DNA from 3 places in the Pigmentiphaga aceris genome. Region 3 is predicted to be linked to each of the others. Evidence: predicted binding sites of a transcription regulator. Region 3 holds the regulator's gene; each other region holds the start of a gene.
The links. The regulator LexA, encoded in region 3, represses DNA repair genes until DNA is damaged. The targets are predictions, from matches to a motif close to ACTGTATNNNNATACAGT.
Positions count from the first base shown of each region.

Region 1: the regulator LexA is predicted to act here: its motif matches at 3,292-3,309, upstream of FXN63_RS14585 (ATP-dependent helicase).
Region 2: the regulator LexA is predicted to act here: its motif matches at 3,853-3,870, upstream of FXN63_RS06775 (putative DNA modification/repair radical SAM protein).

Region 1 is NZ_CP043046.1:3,364,155-3,370,631, reverse strand. Features, by position in the region: gene FXN63_RS14600 (LysR family transcriptional regulator) at 1-694, shown strand, start outside; gene FXN63_RS14595 (DUF72 domain-containing protein) at 1,261-2,166, opposite strand; gene FXN63_RS14590 (TRAP transporter substrate-binding protein) at 2,218-3,234, opposite strand; gene FXN63_RS14585 (ATP-dependent helicase) at 3,375-5,474, shown strand; gene FXN63_RS14580 (ankyrin repeat domain-containing protein) at 5,523-6,464, opposite strand.
Region 2 is NZ_CP043046.1:1,629,746-1,636,222, reverse strand. Features, by position in the region: gene FXN63_RS06790 (GGDEF domain-containing protein) at 1-369, opposite strand, end outside; tRNA gene FXN63_RS06785 (tRNA-Pro) at 890-966, opposite strand; gene FXN63_RS06780 (UdgX family uracil-DNA binding protein) at 1,077-2,627, opposite strand; gene FXN63_RS06775 (putative DNA modification/repair radical SAM protein) at 2,624-3,841, opposite strand; gene FXN63_RS06770 (GGDEF domain-containing protein) at 4,009-5,157, opposite strand; gene pstB (phosphate ABC transporter ATP-binding protein PstB) at 5,422-6,201, opposite strand; gene pstA (phosphate ABC transporter permease PstA) at 6,231-6,477, opposite strand, start outside.
Region 3 is NZ_CP043046.1:2,199,294-2,205,770, forward strand. Features, by position in the region: gene FXN63_RS09330 (TerC family protein) at 1,406-2,140, shown strand; gene FXN63_RS09335 (hypothetical protein) at 2,407-3,222, opposite strand; gene lexA (transcriptional repressor LexA) at 3,246-3,941, opposite strand; gene FXN63_RS09345 (asparaginase) at 4,053-5,027, shown strand; gene rpsF (30S ribosomal protein S6) at 5,384-5,773, shown strand; gene priB (primosomal replication protein N) at 5,863-6,180, shown strand; gene rpsR (30S ribosomal protein S18) at 6,224-6,477, shown strand, end outside.

The sequences.
Region 1 (6,477 bases), 1.2 Mb from region 3:
GGATGAATCCGAATCGTCCTTCAAGAACAGCGTCGAACCATCGGGGCTCCTGCGCGTAGCTTGTCCGACGGCGCTTGCACACGCGTTCGTGCTGCCGTACGTGCCGACGTTCTTAGAACGGTACCCACAATTGACCTTGGATCTTCAGCTCAACGATCGCTATGTGGACCTGGTCAATGAGGGGACCGAGCTCGCCATTCGTATCGGACACCTGGCGGACAGCGCCCTGCGCGCCCGGCGTCTTGGATGGTACGACCGCATCTTCGTGGCAAGCAAAGACTACCTTGCCAAACGTGGAATCCCACAGACACCGGATGACTTGCGCGACCACGACTGCGTCGTCTACACCTTGCTGTCGTCGGGAGCCGTCTGGCGCGTCGGGGATGCCGACATACCGGTCTCCGGCAGGCTCAGAATCAATTCACCCGACGCCGTGAGTGCCGCAGTCACAGCCGGTCTGGGGGTAGGGCACGGACCTGCATGGCTCTTTGAGGACGGGCTGAACAGCGGTCGATTGCAGTTCATCCTGACGGACCATGCTGTTCCGCCCGTCCCTGTGCAGATCGTCTATGTCGCCAAAAGACTGCTCCCCACGCGGGCAATCGTGTTCATGGATTTCATGGCTGACGTGTTTTCAAGGATTCCAGCCTTGAACGGCAACACCCCTTTGCCGACACACGCGGTTAACCGATAAATCGCCTCGTACACGGAATACGGACACTCCCCCATTCCCCACCGCCCCAAACGTTCAAAGCGCAACCTGCACAGCGCAGCCTTCAAAGCACCACCCATCAACGCCCCGCCTTTTCGTCGCATTACCTGACGCGCGGCCACCCGCTTCCAAGTCACCCCACCACCAAGCAGACGCGCAAATTTTCTTGCGTGGCGCTGCCCTGAAAGGCCTCTGAAAAACGGCCCAAACCGTGAGCCGTTAAGCCGCTTCGTGGCGACCTGGCCAGCCAATCCCGATGGCCAGCCGGATAGCGATCAAGAGCGGTGACCAACAAATGCCGAGAACCGCATATAGCACCAAGCAGCCAGAGAATCAGCACGCGTCCAAAGGCGGCATGCACTACGAACCAAACGTCTTTGAAGGTGTGGGTGGTGGGGCCGGATTGGCTGCCCTTCTGGACGACGTGGAGGGCGGGAGCCCCGACGCGAAAGTCCAGCGGGGCAGACGAGCCGGCCCCACCACCCGCGACTGACTACACAGCAAAGCACCCACCAGCACAGAAACGAACCCGCGTTCACCCAGCAACGTTACTGAACAGCCAATCTCCCCAACGCCGCCCCCAGCCTGCGCGCATTATTCACCCCCTGATCCTGATAATTGGTGTTCAACAGAACATGCGTCTCGGCAACACGCTTGGCCAACGCAGCAATCTGCTTGGCCAAGGCATCCGCCTCCTCATCCGAATACTCATAGATAAAACGCCCCGACGACGCCGCAATCCCACGCTTATTCCAGGCCACCTCATTGCGCCCATGCAGCCTGACCACGGCGACATCATCACGCGTGGACTCCCACACCGCAGGCACGCTATTGACAGCGCCCTGGGGGCTATCCACCACCACATGCACCGCCCCCAGCTCCTGCTCGAACGCCAAGGTAGCGGCCGCCTGCGTGCCCGCAAACCAGGACTGATGCCGAAACTCGACAGCGGTAGTCACACCTTCAAGCCGGGCTACACAATTTGCCACCCGCGCATGACCACCACGGTCCGCCGTCACCCATGGCGCAAACTGGCACAGGACCGTGCCCAGCTTGCCGCTTGCACGCAACGGCTCCAGCGCCAGTGTGAACCGACGCCACAGCTCATCACGTAACTCGCCGGGCAAATGATGGTCATACAGCGTTGCGCCGTCGTCAGTATCCAGTTCGCGGCGAATATCGGCGGGCAATGCTTCCGGTCTGGCACCGTGGCCAGTGAAAAGCCGAAACGCCTTGATGTCGAACACAAAATCGTCAGGGGTGCGCTGATCCCACAGGTAAGCCGTAGCCGGGTCGGGGAGGGCGTAGTAGCTGGAATCGACTTCGGTAATCGGGAACTGCGTGGCGTAATAACGCAGCCGGGCTTCTGCCGTGCGGGCATTGGGCGGATAGAACCGACCACAGGCAATCAGCGTGGGGTCGGTCCAAGAGGCAGTGCCGGTGAGAATGCGCATGAGCTTGTGTTGGGCGACGCGGGCAGCACAGTACTGCACCGCGCGCCATGTTTACTTCGCGCAGTAAGCCGCGTCCTTGCTTGCCTCATTGGTGTTGCGGCGCGTGTCGTACTTGGCAAGTACCGCAGCGGCTTCTGGGCCGGCACGACCAGACCACTCGGCAATGATGGTCGATGCCGCCTGCTTCAGCTCCGGCTGAATTGCCGTCGGTACGCTGGTTTCAATCGCCACGCCGTTGTCTTTCATCGCCTGATAATTCTTCACTTGCCGGCCCTCGATGGCGGTCCACAAGCGGTCCTCTGTTGTGCGTCCTGCTTGGTCAACGGCGGCCTGCATCGGTTTCGGCAGTGCTTCATACGCTGCCTTATTCACCACCGTGAACGACAGCGGCGCGGCGTAGCTGAGTGCGGTGAAGTTAGGCAGGTTCTCCCACAGACGCTGGCCTGCACCGCCGTCACCAGACGACATCACACCGGTGATTTCACCGCTTTTGATCAAGGGCAACGCCTTGCCCATCGGCATGTTCACGCCCTTGACGCCAATTGATGCAACGAAGGCCGCCGACATCGCGTCATAGGTGCGCACGTTCAAGGCGCGGAAGTCGTCCATGGTCTTCACCGGTTTTGCAGACCACAGCCCGGTTGCCGGCCACGGCGTGGAATACAGCAGACGGCTGCCCACGCTGTCGAAGTACTTGGCGTACATCTCGCGCGTGGCTGCTTGCAAGCACTTGGTATCGTCGATCGATGCCGTCACGAAAGGCAGCGAGGGTAGGCTGAACATCGGCGCAACCGTGCCCAGCGGGCCACCGAACATGTCGGCAACCTGCACCGTCCCGGCCTTTACCGCCTCGAAGGCGGCCAGCGAACCGAGCGTCGAATCATGCTGCGGCGTCACCGTTACTTCGCCTGCGGACTGCTCGCGCAGCACTTCAGCGAAGGTGGCCAGTCCGATACCGGGCATGGTGGTGGCCGGGTATTCAGAGACAGCATTCCAGGTGACGGCTGCGCTGGCAAAAGTGGAGAAACACAGAATGCTGACTGCAAGTGCGATGCGGGTAGGTTTCACGGTTGGGCTCTGCGGGTGGCGGGGAAAGGGAATAATTGAGGGGCAAGACTTTGTAGTACTGTACGCCCATACAGTCGCACAGTACTGACTTCAAGCATTGTTGCGCGCCCTTTGTGTTTTCTCATCTTATTTGCAACGCCATGCAGGATTCCCAACCGTCGGCCGTGCGTCTTGCCGATGCCTTGTCTGAACTCAATCCCCAGCAACGTGATGCCGTGCTGTTCGGTGTAACGGCGGGCGCACCAGCCACGCCGCCGCTCTTGGTGATTGCAGGCGCGGGTTCGGGCAAGACCAACACCTTGGCACATCGCGTTGCCCACTTGATCATCAACGGGGCCGATCCGCATCGCATCATGATGCTGACGTTCTCGCGTCGGGCGGCTGCCGAAATGGATCGGCGGGTGGGCCATGTGCTGCGGCAGGTCATGAAGCTGGCCAGCACGCAGTCACCGCCGTCCTTGCCGTGGTCGGGCACCTTCCACGCGCTGGGCGCGCGTCTGCTGCGCGAATATGCCGGGCACATTGGCTTGGCCGATGACTTCACCGTGCACGACCGGGGCGATGCCGAAGACCTGATGGGCATTGCCCGGCACGACCTTGGGCTGTCTGCCACTGAAAAGCGCTTTCCGCTCAAAGCCACGTGCCTGTCTGTGTACTCGCGCACGGTCAACAGCCAGGCCCCGCTGACCGAGGTGCTGGACCAGCACTTCCCGTGGTGCGCCGCCTGGCACGACGAGCTGCGCAAGCTGTTTGCGGCCTACGTGGATGCCAAGCAGGCCCAGCACGCCTTGGACTACGACGACCTTTTGGTCTACTGGGCCGAGATGATGGAAATACCGGAACTGGCCGCAGCAGTGTCGGCACGTTTCGATCACATCCTGATCGACGAGTACCAGGACACCAACCGCTTGCAGGCCGCCATTCTGCTGGCCATGAAACCCGACGGCAGGGGCCTGACAGTGGTGGGCGACGACGCGCAGTCGATCTACTCCTTCCGCGCGGCCACCGTGCGCAATATCCTGGATTTCCCGGGCCAGTTCGCCACACCTGCCGACGTGATTACGCTGGACCGCAACTATCGTTCGACCCAACCCATTCTGGATGCCTCGAATGCCGTGATTGCCTTGTCGTCCGAGCGTTATGCCAAAGCCTTGTGGACCGATCGCGCATCCGAACTGCGTCCAAGGTTGGTCACGGTCAGCGACGAAGCAGGGCAGGCGCGTTGGGTGGCTGACCAAGTACTGGCGCAGCGCGAAGCCGGCACGGTGTTGAAGTCGCAGGCTGTGCTGTTTCGCACCGGCAGCCATAGCGCCAATCTGGAATTGGAACTGACCCGACGCAACATTCCGTTCGTGAAATTCGGCGGGCTGAAATTCCTTGAAGCCGCGCACGTGAAGGACGTGCTGTCGCTGCTGCGCTGGGCACAAAACCCACGCAGTCGACTGGCCGGTTTCCGGGTGACGCAATTGGTACCGGGCGTTGGTCCAGCCACTGCCGGCAAGCTGCTTGACGCGATGGAAACGTCCACCGCGCCCATGGACACGCTGCGCGCCTTCACCTTCCCCGGCGCGGCCGGTGCCGACTGGCAGACCTTGGTCGCCGCCTACGACATTCTGCGTCGGCCGGACGCAACCTGGCCGGCCGACATGGACACCGCACTGGAATGGTATCTGCCGCAATTGGTGCGCTTGTTCGAAGATGCGCCGGTGCGACAAGGCGATCTGGATCAGTTGTCGCGTATCGCTGCCTTATACGGTTCGCGCGAACAGTTTCTGACGGAACTGACGCTTGATCCGCCAGATGCCACCAGCGACGAATCCGGTGTGCCGCTGCGCGATGAAGACTATCTGATCCTGTCGACCATCCATTCCGCCAAGGGGCAGGAATGGAAGGCTGTGTATGTCTTGAACGTGATCGATGGCTGCATTCCGTCGGACATGTCCACGGGTACCGCCGCCGAGATCGAGGAAGAGCGCCGCCTGCTGTATGTGGCCATGACACGCGCCAAGGAAAGCCTGCAACTGGTGGTTCCGCAGCGCTTCTATGTACACAACCAGACCGGCCGAGGCGACCGCCACGTGTACGCCTCGCGCACCCGTTTCATTCCCGACGCGGTGGCCAAGCTGTTCGACGCCTACCCCAAGCGGCCGCCACCAGGCGAGCCGATCCTGGGCGCGGTGCCGCCTTCGGTGCTGCCCAGGGTTGATATCGGGGGAAGGTTGCGCGGGCGATGGAGCTGATGCTGGGCTGACAGCGGGGACTGATCGACATGCCGTCCCCGGCCCGCATCACAAGATACCGTTGCTCCAATCTTCGGTGCCGCGCATGCGCTTTTTCACACTGTCGATGCGCCACTCGCCGCCCGCTTGTTTGACAACGAACAGATGCTCGTAACGCATGCCGTTCTCACGCGGGGCGTCGCAGACCAGCACTTCGACACGTGAGGACACCGGGCGGATCGACAACAGCTCATCGTCCGGGGTGTACTCAGGCGGCCACCCAAAGCCCAGGCGCTTGTAGACACGTTCGCGCAGCGTGCAATAACGCGACACGATGTCATCGGCTTCCTGCCAGAAAATATCAGGCAGGGCGTCACCCTCTTTGCTAAGTTCGCGGCCATGCGTTTCCCAGTCGAAACTGGCCTGAATATATGCATGCACCACCAAGGCCGGCTCGGCGGTTGCGGGCACATCGTCCGGCCGCACTGGCCAAGGCAATACCGGGGTAGGTTTGGGGGGAGTCGGTGCGCCGGCTCCTACCGCCTCCAGCATGCTGGTGATGGCCACGTGACCACGCTCGGCCGCCAGCGTCCACGCGTTGTCGTGCGAAAAATCCACCAGCTCGGGGGCGGCACCTTGATCCAACAACAGCCGCACCACGTCGATATGCCCCGACTGGGCTGCTGCCATCAGGGCAGTACGTTTAAGCTGAGGCGAGGGCAGGTCCAGACTGGCCCCCCGTTTGATCAGCAAATCAGCAACCTCGGTCAGCCCAAGCTCTCCTGCCCACGCCAATGCGGAATAACCGACTGCCGAGCACTGGTGATTGATGTTGGCGCCATGTTGGATCAACACCTCGACCGCATCACGCTGACCGGCAATGGCAGCCGACACAAGCGCAGTCCGACCGGTGCCCTTGTGCCGCCATTCGATGTCATCGCCCTTGTCGAGCAACTGTTTGATTTTGGCCGTGTTGCCCTGCTCGGCGGCCTTTTGAAGTAAATGAGACATGCTGGCCGCTTGG
Region 2 (6,477 bases), 570 kb from region 3:
GGCCATGATGACGCGCGCCGGCAACCGTGGATCGACGTAGGCCCAGTAGGCCAGGCCAAGCGCGGATGCCAGCAGCATGCTCAGGCCCGCGCGCCAATACTTGGGACGGCGCTCGAACTGCGCCACGCCGACATAGATCAGGTACACCCCGCCGATGCTGAGCGTGTTTGCCACCACGATGCTCATGAAGTCGGACACCATGCCGCGCATGATGAACAGGGGCGTGCCGAGCGCCAGCATCAGATAGGCGCAGGCCCAATAGCGTGCAGCCAGCTCGCGTCGGTGGATCACCGCCACGCCGATCAATAGCAACGCCGCCAGCAATTGGCCGACGCCACCGCAGAAGATCAGGGTACGCGTATCAAGCATGGGTACCACGCTGCACATGACGCAGGCAGGACACGACCTGCCCAGACAAAGCCGGGCGCAGGCAAGCATGGCCGTACACGACATCACGGGAATTCACTGCCCTTCCCTCTCCCCTGCATGATGTGGATTGTGCGAGCGCCACCAGGTGGAAACCGGTGGACGGTGCGTAGCGCGTCGTGCGTGATCTTCGTGTTGTAGTACGGGTAGTCAGTGCGGGGTAATCAGTGCTAGGAACGCCGTGCGGGAATGCTTGGGGCAGGTGTGCCCTCCCCATTCATGTCATGCATGCGCAAAGCAAAGCATGTGCCATTGCAACGGCGCAGGTCCGCCTTTCTTACGGTCTGCGGACACCACCGCCTGCACGCCGCAGCCGATAAGCCTTGCAGCGCCTTGATCGGCCGCTTGTTGGCGCTGAGGCAAGCCCGTGAGCCGCATACAAAAAAAGCCGCCAATGCACAAAGTCATTGACAGCTTCTTTCGATTCTTCCAACAGCCGCTGGGCTGTTACTTGGCATTCTGGTGGTCGGGGCGGTGGGATTCGAACTCACGACCCTCTGCTCCCAAAGCAGATGCGCTACCAGGCTGCGCTACGCCCCGACGAGGCTCGAATAAAGCAGGACGCAGTGTCCGGCGAAAAACCCGAGCCGCGATTGTACATCAGGTCGGGCCTCGTTCGGCACCGATCGATGGCTTTTATCCGGCGACCCTTATCCTGCCACCACATCCGACTCGGATAAGGCCTGCGCCTGGCGTAAGGCAGCAACGATGTCGGCCAGCGCATCGGTGCGTGCACGAGGGTCTGGCACGCGCAGTACATAGGCCGGATGCCAAGTAGGTATCACCCACGTATCACCGTGACGCAACGGCCGCCCTCGCTGATCCTGCAGCTTGATGCGAGCGTGATTCAACACGCTGCGCAAAGCCGTGGCCCCCAGCGTGACGATGACCTTGGGTGCAACCTCGGTCAATTCTTGCTCCAACCAATAACGACAGGCATCGACTTCCTGTTGCGCGGGCGTCTTGTGAAGCCGGCGCTTGCCGCGCGGCTCCCACTTGAAGTGTTTGACGGCGTTGGTCAGGTAGATAGCGTCGCGCGACAGGGTAGCCGCTTCCAACGCCTGATTGAGCAACTGCCCTGCCGGCCCGACAAACACGGTGCCTTGAAGGTCTTCCTGATCACCGGGCTGTTCGCCAACCAGCATGATGCTGGCATTGCGCGGCCCGATACCTGCGACGCCCTGCGTGGCGTGGCGTCCCAGTTCGCAGCGCGTGCAGGTATCAAGCGTGCGCGGCGCTTCACGTACCGGCATGGCGCGCGCGGCCGACACACGAATCGGTGCGCCTTTTCTGGCCCCTACCGAGTCGGTCTGCCCCAGTTGTTGTGATCCGGCGTTGGCTTGCGCCACCAGACCCGGGATCAGCTTGCCCTCGGGCAGGTTCTTCCAATAACGCACAGGCATGTGCTGCGTCATCACCCGCGCGTTGACGCGAGAGGGGTTGAACGTATGCTGGTAGTAGCTTAACCACAGGCTTTCACCGGCATCGTCGATAGGCGGCGGTTGCGGGATGGGTGGGCCGTATTCGATGTCTTCGCCGTGGCATTGGGCAATACCGCCAGGGGTCGCGATCATCCAGCTGGCGCGGCCCATGCGCTGTCGGAAATACGGGGCCCCTGCCCGCAGGATTTCATGCACTGGCTCGAACCAGGCAATGAACTGCGGCGAACCGGCCGGGCGCTCACCCTGAGTTTCACGAAAGCGCACGTAGGCATGCATGCGATGAATTTCGTGTTGAACCGCCTTGACCATTACGTGAATGCGCGCGCCGTCCGAATCGGCGGGCGAGATTGCAGCCTGGTCGCCTTGCTGCCAACGCCACAAGGCCTGATACAGCAAGGCCCATCGGCCGGCGTCACGGAACATGGCCGCCGAGCGCAAGACGTCCAGGCACTGGCGGGACACACGCAAGACTGGCGCAGCATGTTCAGCCACATCTGATGACGGCATCTGCTGGTGGTCTGCGCCTGACACATCGGCCGCACTGAACAAGTCTGCGCTGCTGTTTGGTTTCATTGCAGGCGCGCGCGCAGCCGAAACATCGCCCCCCGCCGACTCGAACAAGGAAAGCGTATGGCTTCCTGAATCGCTGACATCGAGCCAATCGACATCGTGCGGTGGCACGCCTGCCAGCAGCAATTCCCGAGCGATACGCCGCCAGGCCTCGAAGTCTGCGATTTCGTATCGATGCCGGGTACTCATGCTGCTGCGCCCCAGAGATCAAGCTGACGCGGCGGCTCGATCAAGGCCTTGCGCAACTGTTCAGACTGAGGTTCAGCCGCAGGCCGGTAGTCCGACACCACGATGAAGGGTTTGAGCTTCTGCATCGGGCAGCGCAGCCGGCTCAGGTCGGCCCAGCTGACACGGCGGTGGCGGCGCAGGCCAACGATGCGCTGCGCATTGCGCAAGCCAATGCCCGGCACGCGTGCAATCATGGCTTCGTCGGCCCGATTCAGATCGACCGGGAACAGCTCGCGCCGCGTCAGCGCCCATGCCAGTTTGGGATCGATATCCAAGGCCAGATGCCGGTCGGCATCCAGCAATTCGGGCACTTGAAAACCGTAACCCCGCACCAGAAAATCCGCCTGGTACAGGCGATGTTCACGCAGCCGGGGCGCAGGAGCGAGCGGCACTGAAGACGGGCTGTCGGGAATCGGGCTGAAGGCGGAGTAATACACGCGTTTCAGCTTGTAGGCGCTGTACAGCGTGACTGCCGTATCAAGAATGCTGCGGTCGTCGCTGGCATCGGCACCCACGATCATCTGGGTACTTTGCCCTCCGGGCGAGAAACGTGGCGCGCGCTTGTCCTGCGATTCGTCAAGCTTGCTGCGGATGGTGCCCATTGCCATCTTGATGGTGTGCACGTTCTTTTCCGGCGCAAGCTTTTCCACGCTTTCCTGGGTCGGCAGTTCAATATTGACGCTGAGCCGATCGGCATACTTGCCCGCCAGCGCGATCAATTGCGGATCGGCATCTGGAATCGTCTTCAGGTGGATATAACCGCGAAACAGTTCAACTTCGCGAAGCCGGCGTGCCACTTCCACCAGTTGTTCCATCGTGTAGTTGGCACTGCGCACAATGCCCGAAGACAGGAACAGCCCTTCGATGTAGTTGCGCCGATAGAAGTCCATGGTGAGCTTGACCACTTCGTCTACCTGGAAGCGTGCACGCGGCACGTTGCTGGACCGCCGATTGACGCAGTACTGGCAGTCGTACTGACAGAAGTTGGTGAACAGGATCTTCAGCAGCGCCACACAACGCCCGTCGGGCGTGTAGCTGTGGCAGATGCCCATGCCGGTGGTGGTGCCCAGCCCGTCTTTGCCGGCAGACGAGCGCTTGGGTGCCCCGCTGCTGGCACAGGAGGAATCGTATTTGGCAGCGTCAGCCAGGATCTCTAGTTTGTCGCGGAGCTTCATGCCACAAGAATACTGTATAAAAATACAGTATTCCAGCACATTGACCGTTCGTCGGGCGTTCCTGCATCAACCGTGTCTGTTCGCTCACACGACTGACTTGGCATGGGTAAATCAGCCGTCAATCGCCGGCAAGCAACGCCGCGCCGCGCCCCAGGCCAGCAATCACGTCAGGCCAGTTCCAACCTGTCACCACCCTGCGCCTTCGCGCAGTACAAGGCACGATCTGCTGCAGCAAGCGCGGTGGGCAAAGCGGGCACCTCATCTGCAAAATAAGCCAACCCGACACTGACCGTTGCGATCAGCCCCAGGCCCGCATGCGGATCACGCGCCGATTCTGCAAATTGCCTGGTCACGGACTGCCCCAGCGACACTGCGTCGCGCGCATCGTCACCGGCCAGCAGCGCGGCGAATTCTTCACCGCCAATCCGAGCCAGGATCGCATTCGGGCCAAGCACACGGCGGGCAATCTCGGCAAAACGCCTCAGCACATCGTCGCCAACCTGGTGACCGTGCACGTCGTTGATGGATTTGAAGCGATCAAGGTCGAACGCAAAGATGGCGATCGGGCCCTGCCGCCCCCGGCCATCGACGGCAGCCGCCCCCAGTTCGAAGAAGGAACGTCGGTTTCCCAGGCGGGTCAGGTAATCGGTCTGGGATTCCTGCAATAACTGGCTGTGGGTCTCGTCACGCACCAGTTTCAGCAGGGCCATGGGCAGCACCACGGAATACAGCACGCCTTCATACAGCGTGATCTTGCTGGTGATCGACAGCAATCCGTCTCCGTAAACCTGCACGGCCCAGGGCAGAATCAAGGCCCGGGCAGCGTAGAAGATGGTGTGAATGCCGGCCATGGCAACGACGATGTGCCGGGCCGACAGCATTTTCATGGTCTCGGCACGGCGCACTTCCCAGACCATCAGGCCGTTGATCAGGGCTATGGGAATCGAACTGAGGTAGTGCCAGACCAGGGGTTCGCCTTGTACGCCTGCAACGGCCCACACCAGCGCCATCACGACCAGAACAAAGACCCACAAACGCCGATATTGCCGCCCGCTGAACGCAGCGATGCCGTTGAGTATCAACAGATACCCCGACAACACCACCAGATTGGCCATCGTGGCACCAGCGCCACAGGGTATCTGGCGACGCACCAGAATCAGCGCACAGCCGACGCCCAATACTGCGAAGCCCGCTGCGAGCAACCGTAACGCCCGGCTATGGCGGGCATTCGTCCGATGCTCCCAGAATGTCATGCACGCCGTGGCGAACAGCGTGCCAACGGCGAGAAGATAGAGGGTAAGAAGATCGACGAACATCGGAGACACACATGCGTTCGCCTGCACATCGCGGCGGTTTCGGGATTCTAGGCTGAAAGCGGTAGTCACACGTCGTATCTGCGCCGCGCGCCGCGTGGGAACAACGGTCGCGGGCGCTCGGCGGGCTTGCCTGAGCGGCATATTGATGCATTCAGCCGACACTCGCCCCTTTCTGACCAGGTGATGCCCTGCCCCAAAAATAAAACCGCCGCGCAAAGCGCGGCGGTTCGGTATTACACGTTCAGTACTACAAGCGAACTTGGATCAGCCGAAACGACCGGTGATGTAGTCCTCGGTCGCCTTCTTCTTCGGCTTGATGAAGATCTGCTGGGTTTCACCGAATTCCATCAGTTCGCCCAGGTACATGTAGGCGGTGTGGTCCGAGCAACGTGCAGCCTGCTGCATGTTGTGGGTCACGATGACCACGGTGTAGTCGTTCTTCAGTTCGGTGATCAGCTCTTCGATCTTGGCCGTCGAGATCGGGTCCAGCGCCGAGCAAGGTTCGTCAAGCAGCAGCACCTGCGGCTTGATCGCAATGCCGCGCGCAATGCACAGACGTTGCTGCTGGCCACCCGACAGGCCGTGACCGCTCTGGCCCAGCTTGTTCTTCACTTCTTCCCACAGAGCAGCCTTGGTCAGCGCCCATTCGACACGCTCGTCCATCTCGCCCTTGCTCAGGCGTTCGAACAGCTTCACGCCAAAGGCGATGTTGTCGTAGATGCTCATCGGGAACGGCGTGGGCTTCTGGAAGACCATGCCGACCTTGGCGCGGATCAGCGAGATGTCCTGCTTGGATTGCAGCAGGTTTTCACCGTCCATGTTGATTTCGCCCTCGGCGCGCTGCTCGGGATACAGCTCGAACATGCGGTTGAAGGTACGCAGCAGCGTCGACTTGCCGCAACCCGACGGGCCGATGAAGGCGGTGACCTTCTTTTCGGGGATCGTCATGTTGACGTTACGCAGGGCGTGGAACTTGCCGTAGTAGAAGTTCAGGTTCTTGACTTCCAGCTTGGCGCGGCTGGGTTGTTGCGCAGTGGTGGGCATGATTTATCCGTTTGCGAATGATGGGGGCATCAGCCCTGTTTGCGGAACAGCAGGCGTGCGGCGATGTTGATGCCCAGCACCAGCAAGGTAATAAGTGTTGCGCCTGCCCAGGCCAGGCGTTGCCAGTCCGGGAAGGGGCTCATGGCGAACTGGAAGATCGTCACGGGCAGGTTGGCCATCGGACCGTTCATGTTCATCGACATGAACTGGTTGTTGAGCGCGGTGAACAGCAGCGGTGCGGTTTCGCCAGAGATACGGGCAACCGCCAGCAGCACA
Region 3 (6,477 bases):
CCACGAAGCGATTTCTCCGGCTCACGATTTGGTGGGTTCTTCAGCAGCCTTTTACGTCAGCGACACCCACCGAAATCGCGCTCCTGCTTGATGGTGGGGTGACACCGAAGCGGGTGGCCGCCGCGTCACGGCATGCGGAGAAGGGTCGCGGCAAGCGTGGCGCTAGCGGCTGAATGTGGAAGTTGAAAGCTGAATGTGGACGTCGATTGCTCACCTGAAATTGACGAACGCGCTTGGCCAGCAAGGCATGGTGGTAATCGAACGAGATGGCCCCAGTGCTGAGGACGTGTTCGAGTTTTTGTGGGCGGGGCGTATCGGAAACGAGTTTTGCACTCGTCCTTGCCAGTGAAGCGCTTGCCGAAGAGGATGGCGAACCTGCTCATGGCAGATTTCCAATCGTAGGCGGCGCGTATTTCTTTGGCCAGCACGTTTCGTAGCGCGAGCCACAGCGGGCCCGTCACGATGTTCTGCCAGCAGCAGCTCGCTGCCAAGAGCGTGTCCGTCAGGATGCCTCCGTACTCAAGCCGCCGCCCGCCCGATCACTGCAAAACCTAAAAAGCACAGCTCGCCGACGCCCCGCCTTTTCGTCGCATTACCTGGTGCGCGGCCACCCGCTTCCAAGTCACCCCACCACCAAACAAACGCGCAATTTCCTTGCGTGGCGCTGCCGTAAAAGGCCACTGAAAGACGGCCTGAAACGTGAGCCGCTGAGTCGCTTCGTGGCGACCTGGCCAGCCAGTCCCCAGGGCCAGCCGTGTGGCGATCAAGAATAGTGACCAACGCATGCCGAGAACCTCGTCCAGCACCAAGCAGCCAGAAAATTGCAGATCGTCCACAGGCGGGATCAGCTTTTAACCAAGCCGCTTTGAAGGCGTGGGTGGCGGGGGCGTGGCGCATGCCCTTCTGGACGACGTGGAGGGCGGGAGTCCCGACGCGTAAGTCCAGCGGGGCAGGCGACGCGCCCCCGCCACCCGCGACTGGCTCCATAGCGCCAAACCGTCGCGAGTAAACACGACCAGCAACGCACAAACACTGAGTAACGAAACCCTCAATATTCACCAGCCCCAACAAATAAGCCCTGTGGTTTTTTCGCCCATCAAGCATATTCGAACAAGCTCAAAACCCCCGCCCACCGGGCTTTCCAGCGCGTAATGTTTGACTTTCCTCCGCGATCCCGGAAAATGGCGACACGGCGTATTCGCCGTCCCTCCAAAGGGGAGTAGTTCGCGGGGTCAGCCCGTGCATGCAATCGTCAATACGTGGGGCACACAGCCCCTCCGGTTGCATGGACCGTCATCTAACGGTTGAACAAGACCTTTGCAGCCTGGTTCCATGGCTTGCATCGGTTGCTCCCGCATCCCGTACGCCATGTTGCCAGCCGAGGTTCAACCGTCTGGAGACCAATATGGAATGGATGTCCGCGCTAGCCGCCGAAGTTTTCACTACACAGTTTTTCTTTGCCCTCATGGCGATCGTAATGATCGACATCGTGCTGGCCGGCGACAACGCGATCGTCATTGCCTTGGCCGCCCGTAACCTTCCGCCCGACCTGCAGAAAAAAGCCGTGCTCTGGGGCACGGTTGGCGCAATCGTCGTTCGTACCCTCATGACCATCGTTGTGGTCTGGCTGCTGAAGATCCCCGGTCTGCTGCTGGTGGGTGGCTTGGCACTGCTGTGGATCGCGTACCGTCTGCTGACGTCTGACGACGATGGTCACGGTGATCATGGCGGTCAGGCAAGCTTCGCAGCTGCCATCAAGACCATCGTGATTGCAGATGCGGTCATGGGCGTGGACAACGTGCTGGCTGTTGCCGGTGCCGCCAACGGCAGCTTCCTGCTGGTGGTCCTGGGCCTGCTGATCAGCGTGCCGGTGATGGTGTGGGGTAGCCGCCTGGTGCTGAAGCTGATGGAACGTTATAGCTTCATCATCTACATCGGCTCGGCTGTGCTGGTCGTCACCGCTGCCAAGATGGTACTGAGCGAGCAACTGCTGAAGGGCTGGATCACGGATAACAGCTGGATCGTGTGGCTGGTCTACCCGGTCGCACTGATCGGCGTACTGGGCTCTGCATGGCTGGTTCGCAAGTCCACGGAAGCCCGCAAAACCAAGACCACTGGTGAAGCGGTGTTGGTGAAGTAAGCGGACTGATGTTGATCGCCGGATGCCTGCCTCGGGCATCCGGTCACGCTGCCTCCGACGGTTTTTTTCCTGCCTGCCACGCATCCCCGCAGATGTTTGGCAGGCAGTTGTCTTTGGCAAACCGCATTTAGCGCGCTGCATTTAACAGCCCGCAATGCACAAACTGCGCTTGGCAAGCCACGATCAGAAATCCATCGCCGCCAGTGGCTTGAATGTACGCACTGAATCCAGCGCCAAGCTGGATTCGCAGGGTCAAGCCAACAGACTCAAACTGCTGCGCGTCGCAAAGTGAAGGGCCACGGCGAGCGCATTTTCATGCGTGAGGGCACAATCGGCGCGGTCTGAGCGCTGGGGGCCTTGGCCTGGACGCTGGTACCAGCATCATCTTCAACCGGTCTTGCATCGATGCGGTCAAGCGGCAACTGCGGCACAACAATGCCGGGGCGCAGCGCGATATCGCGCGAGACGGCGATGCGTCGTGCTGCACGCACCAGCAAGGTCATTTGCAGGCGTTCGGCACCATCGGCCTGCATGATGACGCGCAACGCAGCAGGGCTAGCATCACGGGCAGCCGACAGCGGGCGGAACAGCAGGCAGATGCCTTGTGACTGGCGCATGGCACGGTCAAGCCGATGCATGGCTTGATCGTTGGTGTCTGCCGGTGCCCAGGCAACCAGCGCGCCAAAGTCGTCACGCGCTGCTGCTTGTTCGATTGCCCACAATTGTTCCGAGGCGCGATTGCCGCCAATGACCAGCAGACGTGAGCGTGCCACGCCCATTTTTGCCAAGGCAGAGACGCAATCGCCGGGTGGGTTGAGCAACAACACGGTGCGGCTGCTGCGTGTGAGCATGTGCAGTACGGGCACTACTGCATGCAATTCAGCCAGGCCGTCGTCGGGGACCAGCAGTTCGCTCAGGCGCGACACCGGCCACCCGCCACCGGGCAGCTCACGATCAAGTTCGTCATGGCCGGTGGCCAGACAACGATTGCCCGAAGGATCTACCCGCGACTGCGGATTGGTTTCGACAAAGGGACGGAAGGCCGGCGCGGCCGATGTATGTGCAAAAGCGGCAACACTCATGGCGACACTCATCATCGTTCTCCTTAATGGATCAGGCCGGCGCGGATCAGGCCGACAGCTATGCCTTCCAGTGCGAAGTCGTCACGGTCGCCCACGACGATTGGCTGGAAATCCGGATTTTCGGGAAGCAGTTCCACCCCGCCGGGCAGCAGACGCAGACGCTTCACCGTGACTTCATCGCCCAGGCGCGCCACCACGATCTGGCCGTCACGGGCGACGGTGGCTTTGCGCACTGCCAGCAGATCGCCTTCGAGAATGCCGATGTCGCGCATGCTCAGGCCGCGTACCTTCAACAGGTAGTCCGGGCGTTCGTTGCCGAACAGGATCGGATCGACCCCGATGTGGGCGTCGATATGTTCAGTGGCAAGAATGGGGCTGCCCGCTGCCACGCGGCCGACCAGCGGCAACATCCATTGGGTGGTGGCTGGATGGGGCAGGTCGGCCGGAACATCGGGGATACGCGTGGTGGGTTGTACGGCAGACCCAGCCGGGCGCGTATCGGGTGCGGGGGCTTTGATGCGGATACCGCGTGAGGTGCCGGCAGTGAGTTCAATGGCGCCTTTGCGCGCCAGGGCCTTCAGATGTTCTTCCGCAGCGTTGGGCGATCGAAACCCCAGCGCCTGGGCGATTTCTGCGCGCGTCGGCGGCATGCCGTTGCTTGCAATGGAATCGCGGATCAGGTCAAAGATTTGCTGTTGTCGCTCGGTAAGCTTTTGCATGGGGGCTCCATCGCTTGATTGACTGTATTTTTATACAGTATTCGATCCCTGGCAAGCACTGGTTGAAATGCGCCTTTATGATTGCGCACCAACCTAACTGCGGACCTTTCCATGCCCGTCTCCCTGCGTGTCCTTGCCACTGGTGGAACCATTGCCGGCGTTGCGTCGTCGTCTGCATCCAGCACCGACTACCAGCCCGCCGCCCTGGGTATCGACACCTTGCTCGACGCCGTGCCGGCGCTGCGAGATGTGGCCCAGGTAGACGGTCGGCAGATAGCCGCCATCGATAGCCGCAATGCGTCACCGGAATTCTGGAAAGTGGTCGGTCGCGCCGTGCAGGACGCGTTGGATGATCCTGCCATCGATGGGGTGGTGGTCACGCATGGCACCGATACGGTGGAAGAAACAGCGTGGTACCTGCACCTGACGCTCAAGAGCAACAAACCCGTGGTGATGGTCGCGGCCATGCGCCCCGCAAGCTCTTTGTCTGCCGACGGTCCGCTGAATCTGTTGAACGCGGCACGTGTCGCTGCTGATCCGCGCGCGGCCGGGCGAGGTGTGATGCTGGTGTTGAACCACCAGATTTTCGGCGCACGCGGCACACGTAAAACCCACACCATGCGACCTGACGCATTCAGTTCCGTCGATGGCGTGTTGGGGCAGGTGCATGACGAGGTGATCGACTGGACGATCCGCAGCGAATATCCGCACACTATGGCCACGCCGTTTTCCATCGACACCCCCTTGGTCGATGTCGAGATACTGATGGCCTATACCGGGGCCAGCCCGGCACTGATCGATGCAGTGCGCACCAGCGGGGCAGGGGGGCTGATCTGGGCAGGGTCGGGCAACGGCAGTGCCAGTGACGATGCGCTGGTCGGGCTGCGTCGGGCGGCCTCGGCTGGCCTGGTGGTGGTGCGCGCCAGCCGTACCGGAGATGGTCCGGTGCACAAGCAGGAAAACGATGTACCCGAGGCAGAGCGTCTGCTCAATGCCGGGACCTTGAATCCGATACAAGCGCGCATTCTGTTGATGCTGGCGCTGGGGCATGGCATGTCAGCTGCCGAGGCATTCACAAAATTTTGAATGATCGTGTTCAGCCGGCGCGTAGCGCGTCGGCTTGAATGGGCGACCACCTGCAGATCAACTGCGACAAGGTGCTGCTCCCTGGCACCACACCTGGGTCGACGCTTCCGGGTATCGCATTCCAGATGCCCAGCCTCTCTGACAAAAAGCATGGTTTCCCGCCACAAACTTGATCCCACTTTGCTTTTTTGCTAGGGGCCGTGCATAATCACTGGCTAAGCCCAAATTTTCCCTTGCCCGATCCCGGTTAGACGCCTGGGCGGGTTTACATCGGCTTAAGACCATTCCTTTTTGCGCTTCGTTGGAAGTGTTGGGGAATGGGAATGGGGGCCGGTTAGTATCCATAAGGAGCATCAATGCGTCACTACGAAGTAGTTTTCATCGTCCACCCGGACCAGAGCGAGCAGGTTCCGGCAATGGTCGAGCGTTACAAGACGCTCATCACCAGCCAAGGCGGCGTTATTCACCGCTTTGAAGACTGGGGCCGTCGTCAACTGGCATACCCGATCCAGAAGCTGGTGAAGGCGCACTATGTTGCGTTCAACATCGAAGCTGGTCAGCCGACCATGGACGAACTCGAGCACGCTTTCCGCTTTAACGACGCCGTGCTGCGCCATCTGGTCATCAAGCTCAAGAAGGCTGAAACCGCTGCTTCGCCGATGATGAAAATCGTCGAACGCGAAGAGGCTCGCAAGGCTGCGCCCGAAGCGGGCACCGCTACGCCGGCTAACGCGACCGCCATCTGAGTTTCTGGCCATCAGTAATACCCACCTGGCCGTAGCATCGTGGCTTGCTTGACTGCAAGACGCGCCAAGCGGCTTCCCAAGGTGTTGAAGTGAACCGAATCGAATTGATCGCGCAAGCGGTCGAGTGCACACCACTCAGATTCACGCCTGCAGGAATGCCGGTGCTGGAAATGACACTGGCACACGAGTCGGAGGTAATCGAGGCAGGCAGAAGTCGCCGTGTCGAGATGACCATCGCTGCCATCGCCATGGGAGACCTCGCCAGAATGCTGGAGCGCACAAGCCTCGGCAAACGGATGAAGGTCACGGGATTCCTGGCGGCCACCAGAAAAGGTTCCAGCCGACTGAGGTTGCATATTCAGGCTTTTGCCGCAGTGTCCGACGCTAACGACACGCCAACTGTCTGAAACGCCACAGTCGTCATATAACGGATTGAATTCGAGGTAAATCATGGCCGCATTCGGCAAACGCAAGGAAAAGAAGAAGTTTGGTCAGCAAAACCCGCTGTTCAAGCGTCGCAAGTTCTGCCGCTTCAGCGCTGCAGGCGTTGACCAGATCGATTACAAGGATGTCGACGTGCTGCGCGACTTCATCCAGGAAAACGGCAAGATCATCCCGGCTCGTCTGACCGGCACCAAGGCGCACTACCAACGCCAGCTGGACACCGCGATCAAGCGTGCGCGTTTCCTGGCGCTGCTGCCCTA